2 regions of the Streptomyces sp. R818 genome follow, and region 1 is predicted to be linked to the other one. Evidence: riboswitches for the same ligand, from Rfam matches in the RefSeq annotation. Region 1 holds a riboswitch; the other holds the start of a gene.
What was found. A riboswitch is a leader RNA that binds a small molecule or an ion and turns the genes downstream of it on or off. The one in region 1 is predicted to bind glycine.

Region 1 (3,396 bases):
ATCCAGACCGGGCTGCGGCCGAGTACCTCGACGATGCGCGGTCCCGCCCCCTCGACACCGAGCGCGGCGGCGAGGACCTCCTCCAGCTCGTTGGCCGGCCAGCTCCGGGTGGGCTGGGGGTGCGGGTGCGCCTCCTCGTGGAAGCGCGCGTCCTCGTGAAATGCCGGGTGTTCCATAGCCGCCGACGATAACGCCTGCACCGCGAGGGTCCCTCGCGGAACGTGATGGAGCCGAGGGTGTCCGTCGCGGCCCGGCCCGGGACGAGTGCGCCCGCAGGGGTTACCCCCGGAACGTGATCCCGCCGAGGGCGTCCGTCGCGGCCCGGTCCAGGAGCACCGCCGACTCGATGCCCGTCGGCAGCTCGCCGCGCTCCGTCGAGGTCACCAGGGCGCCGACGGCCCGGCGGTGGCGGGCGAAGGCGTACCGGGAGACGCCCCGGCCGCGCGCGAGCTGCCCCTGCAGGGCCAGCGGCGGCGGCACGTCGAGGAGGACCAGGTGGACGGCGGCGCCGCGGCGTCTGGCCGTCCGGATCACCCAGCGCCGCACCCACGCCTGGGTGCCGCAGTCGTGCACGACGACGCTGGCCCCCGAGCGCATCGCCCGCCGCAGGCCCAGATAGTGGGCGACGCGGACCAGCGGGCGGTAGACCGCGTACGGCAGGAAGCGCGGGAGGCGGGCGGCCCAGCGCTCCCTGGTGTCCTGGGAGTCGACGCGCACGACCGTGACGGCCCGGCGCATCAGCGTGGACTTGCCGCTGCCCGGCAGCCCGGAGAGCACCACGAGGTCACCTGCCGCGAACCGGATGCGCCGCGGTGTCCTGCCGCTCCGCCCGCGTAGGTCCCGGACCATGCGCTGTCGCGGGATCCGCACCGTGATCGTCCTCCCCGTTCCGGTCACGCCGTATCTGCCCGGCAAGTGTAAAGAGAAGGTAATGCCCGCCGCCGGGTTTCCCCGTTCCGCGCTCGTGCGATGATGTGCGCGCCAGACCCACACAACCGCATACCGGCCGCTTGAATCCGCGCGGGAGAGTTCCGGGAACCACCAGCCCCCATGTAGGACGGGTGCCCGGACGCCGAAGGAGCAAGTCCCTCCCTTGAATCTCTCAGGCCCCGTACCGCGCGGGCGAGGCACATCTGAAAAGCGGGCCGCCCCAGACGTACGGCGGTCCCACCCAAGGTGCAAGCCATGACCTCCGGTACGCGGGGTCGGGGCGAACCTCTCAGGTTCCGATGACAGATGGGGAGGACCTCCGCCACGGGGGACCCCTCGCCACCGCCGTTCACGCCCGGGAGCACGCCATGACCGATACCCCGCAGACGCCCCGCACGACCGCGCTCGACGCCCTGCACCGCTCGCTGGGCGCGACCATGACCGACTTCGCCGGCTGGGACATGCCGCTGCGCTACGCCAGCGAGCGCGACGAGCACAACGCCGTACGGACGAAGGCCGGTCTCTTCGACCTGTCCCACATGGGCGAGATCACGGTGACCGGCCCGCAGGCGGCCGAGCTGCTCGCCTACGCCCTCGTCGGCAACATCGCCACGGTCGGCGTCGGCCGCGCCCGCTACACCATGATCTGCCGCGCCGACGGCGGCATCCTCGACGACCTGATCGTCTACCGCCTCGCGGAGACCGAGTACATGGTCGTCGCCAACGCGGGCAACGCGCAGATCGTCCTCGACGCCCTCACCGAGCGCGCCGAAGGGTTCGACGCCGAGGTCCGCGACGACCGCGACGCCTACGCGCTGCTCGCCGTCCAGGGCCCGCACTCCCCCGCCATCGTGACATCCGTCACGGACGCCGACCTCGACGGGCTCAAGTACTACGCGGGCCTGCCCGGCACCGTCGCGGGCGTGCAGGCGCTCATCGCCCGGACCGGCTACACCGGCGAGGACGGCTTCGAGCTGTTCGTCGCCCCCGCCGACGCGGAGAAGCTGTGGCAGGCGCTGACCGAGGCGGGCGCCGAGTACGGCCTCATCCCCTGCGGCCTGTCCTGCCGCGACACGCTGCGCCTGGAAGCGGGCATGCCGCTGTACGGGCACGAGCTGACCACCGAGCTGACGCCGTTCGACGCGGGCCTCGGCCGGGTCGTGAAGTTCGAGAAGGAGGGCGACTTCGTGGGCCGGGAGGCGCTCGCCGCCGCCGCGGAGCGCGCCGAGACCGCCCCGCCCCGCAAGCTCGTCGGCCTCGTCGCCGAGGGCCGCCGGGTCCCGCGCGCGGGCATGCCGGTCGTGCACGAAGGACAGGTGATCGGCGAGGTCACCTCCGGCGCCCCGTCCCCGACCCTGGGCAAGCCGATCGCCATGGCGTACGTGGACGCCGCGCACGCCGGGCCGGGCACGCCGGGCGTGGGCGTGGACATCCGTGGTACGCACGAGCCGTACGAGGTCGTGGCGCTGCCGTTCTACAAGCGCCAGAAGTAAGAGTCCGGCTGCGCAACCCGCCGAGCGCTCGCCCCACCGTCACCCGCACCCTCCCGCGTACAGGAGAATTCGCCTCATGAGCAACAACCCCCAGCAGCTGCGTTACAGCAAGGAGCACGAGTGGCTGTCGGCCGTCGAGGACGGCGTCGCCACGGTCGGCATCACGGAGCACGCGGCCAACGCGCTCGGTGACATCGTCTTCGTCCAGCTCCCCGAGGTCGGCGACACCATCACCGCGGGCGAGACCTGCGGTGAGCTGGAGTCCACCAAGTCGGTCTCCGACCTGTACTCGCCCGTCTCGGGCGAGGTCACCGAGGCCAACCCGGACGTCGTCGACGACCCGTCCCTGGTGAACTCGGCCCCCTTCGAGGGCGGCTGGCTGTTCAAGGTCCGCGTCTCGGACGAGCCGAAGGACCTGCTCACCGCCGACGAGTACACCGAGTTCTCCGGGAGCTGACCCATATGACCGACAAGTCCGTACTGAACGAGTCCCTGCACACGCTCGACCCCGAGGTCGCCAAGGCCCTCGACGCCGAGCTGCACCGCCAGCAGTCGACCCTTGAGATGATCGCGTCGGAGAACTTCGCCCCCGTCGCCGTCATGGAGGCGCAGGGCTCGGTCCTCACCAACAAGTACGCGGAGGGCTACCCCGGCCGCCGCTACTACGGCGGCTGCGAGCACGTCGACGTCACCGAGCAGATCGCGATCGACCGGGTCAAGGAGCTGTTCGGCGCCGAGTACGCCAACGTGCAGCCGCACTCGGGCGCCTCCGCGAACCAGGCGGCCCTCTTCGCGCTCGCCAAGCCCGGCGACACGATCCTCGGCCTGGACCTGGCGCACGGCGGCCACCTCACGCACGGGATGCGCCTGAACTTCTCCGGCAAGCAGTTCAACGTGGTCCCGTACCACGTCGACGACAACGGCCTGGTCGACATGGCCGAGGTCGAGCGGCTCGCCAAGGAGCACCGCCCGA
Region 2 (3,396 bases), on a different contig from region 1:
CGGGCGGGTGACGGTCCGCTTCGAGACCCCGTACGAGGAGGTCCCCGGCCGGGTACGGACGTTCCTGGTGGACGACCCGCTGCTGGAGCCGGCGGATCCGTTGCCGCTGGTGGAAGGGGTGGAAGGGGTGGAGGAGCCGGGGGTGCGGGAGGTGTCCTGAGGGGCGGCATGGGAGGGGGCGCTGGAAAGTGCCGCGGGGTGTGTGGGGCGCTGCTGGGCGCGGCCCAGGGGTGGAGGGTCACCGGGTCCGGGGTGGCCGCTTTCGAGGGGGCTCGGAGTGCGGTGTCGGCGGCGGGGCCGGGCGCTGCGTAAGGGTGGCCGGTCACCGGAATCTCGGGGCGGCCTCTTCCGGGGCCCGAGCGCAGTCTCGGCGGCGGAGGCCTGGGATGGCCGGCCACCCGGATTCAGGGAGGCCATTTCGCAGGGGCTGGAGCCGCGTTCGGTGGCGGGCCTGGCCGCCAAGGGAAGGGGCGAAGCAGGGCGCCGGTCACGGTGGAGGCGGGGCAGTCGCTTCCGAGGCTCGGAGTGCGGTGTCAGCGGTGAGGCGCTGGGCGCTTGGTGAGGGGCGGGCGGGCACCGGGGCCGGGGCGATCGATGCCGAAGGGCTCGGAGTGCTGTGTCAGCCGCGAGGCGCCGGGCGCTTGGTGAGGGGCGGGCGGGCACCGGGGCCGGGGCGATCGATGCCGAGGGGCTCGTGGGGCGGTGTCCGTGGTGGGGCCTGGCTGTCGGGTGAGTGAGGTGTGAGGCAGGGTGCCGGCGGTGAGGTCGGCGTTGTCGAGCAGCAGTGGGACGGAGTCGCAGCGGCGGGGGCCTGGCCGCTGGAGGCTGGAGGCTGGGGTTAGGGGTGTTCGGGGTCGGGGGTTGCTATGTGGCCGAAGGTGGTGTCCGGGGGTGGTGGGACCGTCGTGTCCAGGCCGTAGTGGTGGTAGAGCTGGAGTTCTTGCTGGGGGGAGAGGTGGCGGCCCACGCCGAAGTCGGGGGAGTCCTTGATCAGGGCGCGTTCGAAGGGGACGCGCAGGGTGCCGTCGACGAGGTGGCTGGGGGCCAGCGGGATGAAGGCGTCGCGGCTGAAGAGGCCGGTGCGTATCGCCGCCCATTCCGGGATGCCGGTGGCGTCGTCGAGGTAGACCTCGTCGATCGTGCCGATCTTGGTTCCGTTGCGGTCGAACGCTTTGCGGCCGATCAGGTTGCGCGGATCGATGTCGGTCTGCACGGGCCCTCCAGCAGGTCGCGACTCGTCGGGAAACGCTACAGACTCGCTCGAGCGGTGGCGACGAACTGGTCCATAAGCGCTACGAAATCGGTGGTAAGCACTACGAAAGAGCACTTCTGACAAGGCGGCCACTCGGGGGCTTTGGTCATACTGCCGCTGGTACGCTGGCAAGCGGCTGCTGACCCTGTGCGGGAGAGTCTCCGACCGAGGTCGGAGGCGCCGAAGGAGCAAATCCTCCCCGGAATCTCTCAGGCCCACGTACCGCACGGACGAGGTCACTCTGGAAAGCAGGGCGGGGGCACGTGACCCACCCTCACCGACGGTGAAAGCCGGCGTGTTCCGTACAGCGTTCGACAGGTGTACGGGGCGGGCCGGTGAAGCTCTCAGGTTGAGATGACAGAGGGGGAGGCCGTCCGGGCACCCGCGCCGTGGTGCCCCTCGCAGGTCGTAGTGACCAGGAGGCCTCCGCAATGACCGCCAACCGCACTCCGCTTTCCGCCCTTGAACAGGGGATCCCGTTCGAGCAGCGCCACATCGGTCCGGATGACGCCGCGCAGGCCAAGATGCTCGCGCAGGTCGGCTACGGCTCGCTCGACGAGCTGACGGCGGCCGCGGTGCCGGATGTGATCAAGAGCGCCGAGGCGTTGGAGCTGCCCGCCGCCCGGACCGAGGCCGAGGTCCTCGCCGAGCTGCGCTCCCTCGCCGACCGCAACCAGGTGCTCGGTTCGATGATCGGCCTCGGCTACTACGGGACGTTCACGCCGCCCGTCATCCTGCGCAACGTCATGGAGAACCCCTCCTGGTACACGGCCTACACGCCCTACCAGCCGGAGATCTCGCAAGGCCGCCTCGAGGCGCTGCTCAACTTCCAGACGATGGTCGCGGAGCTGACCGGACTGCCGACCTCCGGCGCCTCGCTGCTCGACGAGGGCACCGCCGCCGCCGAGGCCATGGCCCTGTCGCGGCGCATTGGCAAGGTCAAGAACGGCGTGTACGTGGTCGACGCCGACGCGCTGCCGCAGACCACCGCCGTGATACAGACGCGCGCCGAGCCGACCGGCGTCGAGATCGTCGTCGCCGACCTCAGTGACGGCATCCCCGCCGAGGTCGCGGAGCGCGGTGTCGTCGGCGTGCTCGTGCAGTACCCGGGCGCCTCCGGTGCCGTGCGCGACATCAAGCCCGTGATCGACCAGGCGCACGACCTCGGCGCCGTCGTCACCGTCGCCGCCGACCTGCTCGCCCTCACGCTGCTCACCTCGCCCGGCGAGCTGGGCGCCGACATCGCGGTCGGCACGACCCAGCGGTTCGGCGTCCCGATGGGCTTCGGCGGTCCGCACGCCGGATACATGGCCGTGCGCGAGAAGTTCGCCCGCTCCCTGCCCGGCCGCCTCGTCGGTGTCTCCGTCGACGCCGACGGCAACAAGGCGTACCGCCTCGCCCTGCAGACGCGCGAACAGCACATCCGCCGCGAGAAGGCCACGAGCAACATCTGTACGGCGCAGGTCCTGCTCGCCGTCATGGCCGGCATGTACGCCGTCTACCACGGGCCCGACGGCCTGCGCTCCATCGCACAGCGCACCCACCGCTACGCCACCCTCCTCGCCGCCGGTCTGACGGCGGGCGGCGTCGAGGTCGTGCACGGGACGTACTTCGACACCGTGACCGTACGGGTACCGGGTCAGGCCGCTCAGGTGGTGCGGGCCGCGCGCGAGCGCGGGGTCAACCTGCGCCAGGTTGACGCCGACCACGTCTCCGTGGCCTGCGACGAGACCACCACCCGCAGCCAGCTGCACATCGTCTGGGGCGCCTTCGGCGTCGAGGGGGACATCGAGGCGCTGGACGCCGAGGTCGCCGACGTGCTGCCCGCGTCGGCGCTGCGCGGCGACGAGATCCTTACGCATCCCGTCTTCCACCAGCACCGCTCCGAGACCGCGATGCTGCGCTACCTACGCAGGCTCGCCGACCGTGACTACGCGCTGGACCGCGGCATGATTCCGCTGGGCTCCTGCACGATGAAGCTGAACGCGACGACCGAGATGGAGCCGGTGACCTGGCCCGAGTTCGGCCAGCTGCACCCCTTCGCCCCGGCCGAGCAGGCGCAGGGCTACCTGACGCTCATCACGGAGCTGGAGGAGCGCCTCGCCGAGGTCACCGGGTACGACAAGGTGTCGCTGCAGCCGAAC

Region 2: linked by a shared signal. The riboswitch ahead of gcvP (aminomethyl-transferring glycine dehydrogenase) and the one ahead of gcvT (glycine cleavage system aminomethyltransferase GcvT) in region 1 are both predicted to bind glycine.

What each region holds. Positions count from the first base shown of each region.
Region 1 is NZ_JAOCNE010000001.1:326,986-330,381, forward strand. It holds gene N5I75_RS01420 (enhanced serine sensitivity protein SseB) at 1-176, opposite strand, end outside; gene N5I75_RS01425 (AAA family ATPase) at 280-849, opposite strand; glycine riboswitch at 1,012-1,127, shown strand; glycine riboswitch at 1,128-1,246, shown strand; gene gcvT (glycine cleavage system aminomethyltransferase GcvT) at 1,299-2,423, shown strand; gene gcvH (glycine cleavage system protein GcvH) at 2,500-2,880, shown strand; gene glyA (serine hydroxymethyltransferase) at 2,886-3,396, shown strand, end outside.
Region 2 is NZ_JAOCNE010000013.1:437,449-440,844, reverse strand. It holds gene N5I75_RS31450 (DNA polymerase IV) at 1-160, shown strand, start outside; gene N5I75_RS31445 (PRC-barrel domain-containing protein) at 839-1,213, opposite strand; glycine riboswitch at 1,393-1,487, shown strand; gene gcvP (aminomethyl-transferring glycine dehydrogenase) at 1,684-3,396, shown strand, end outside.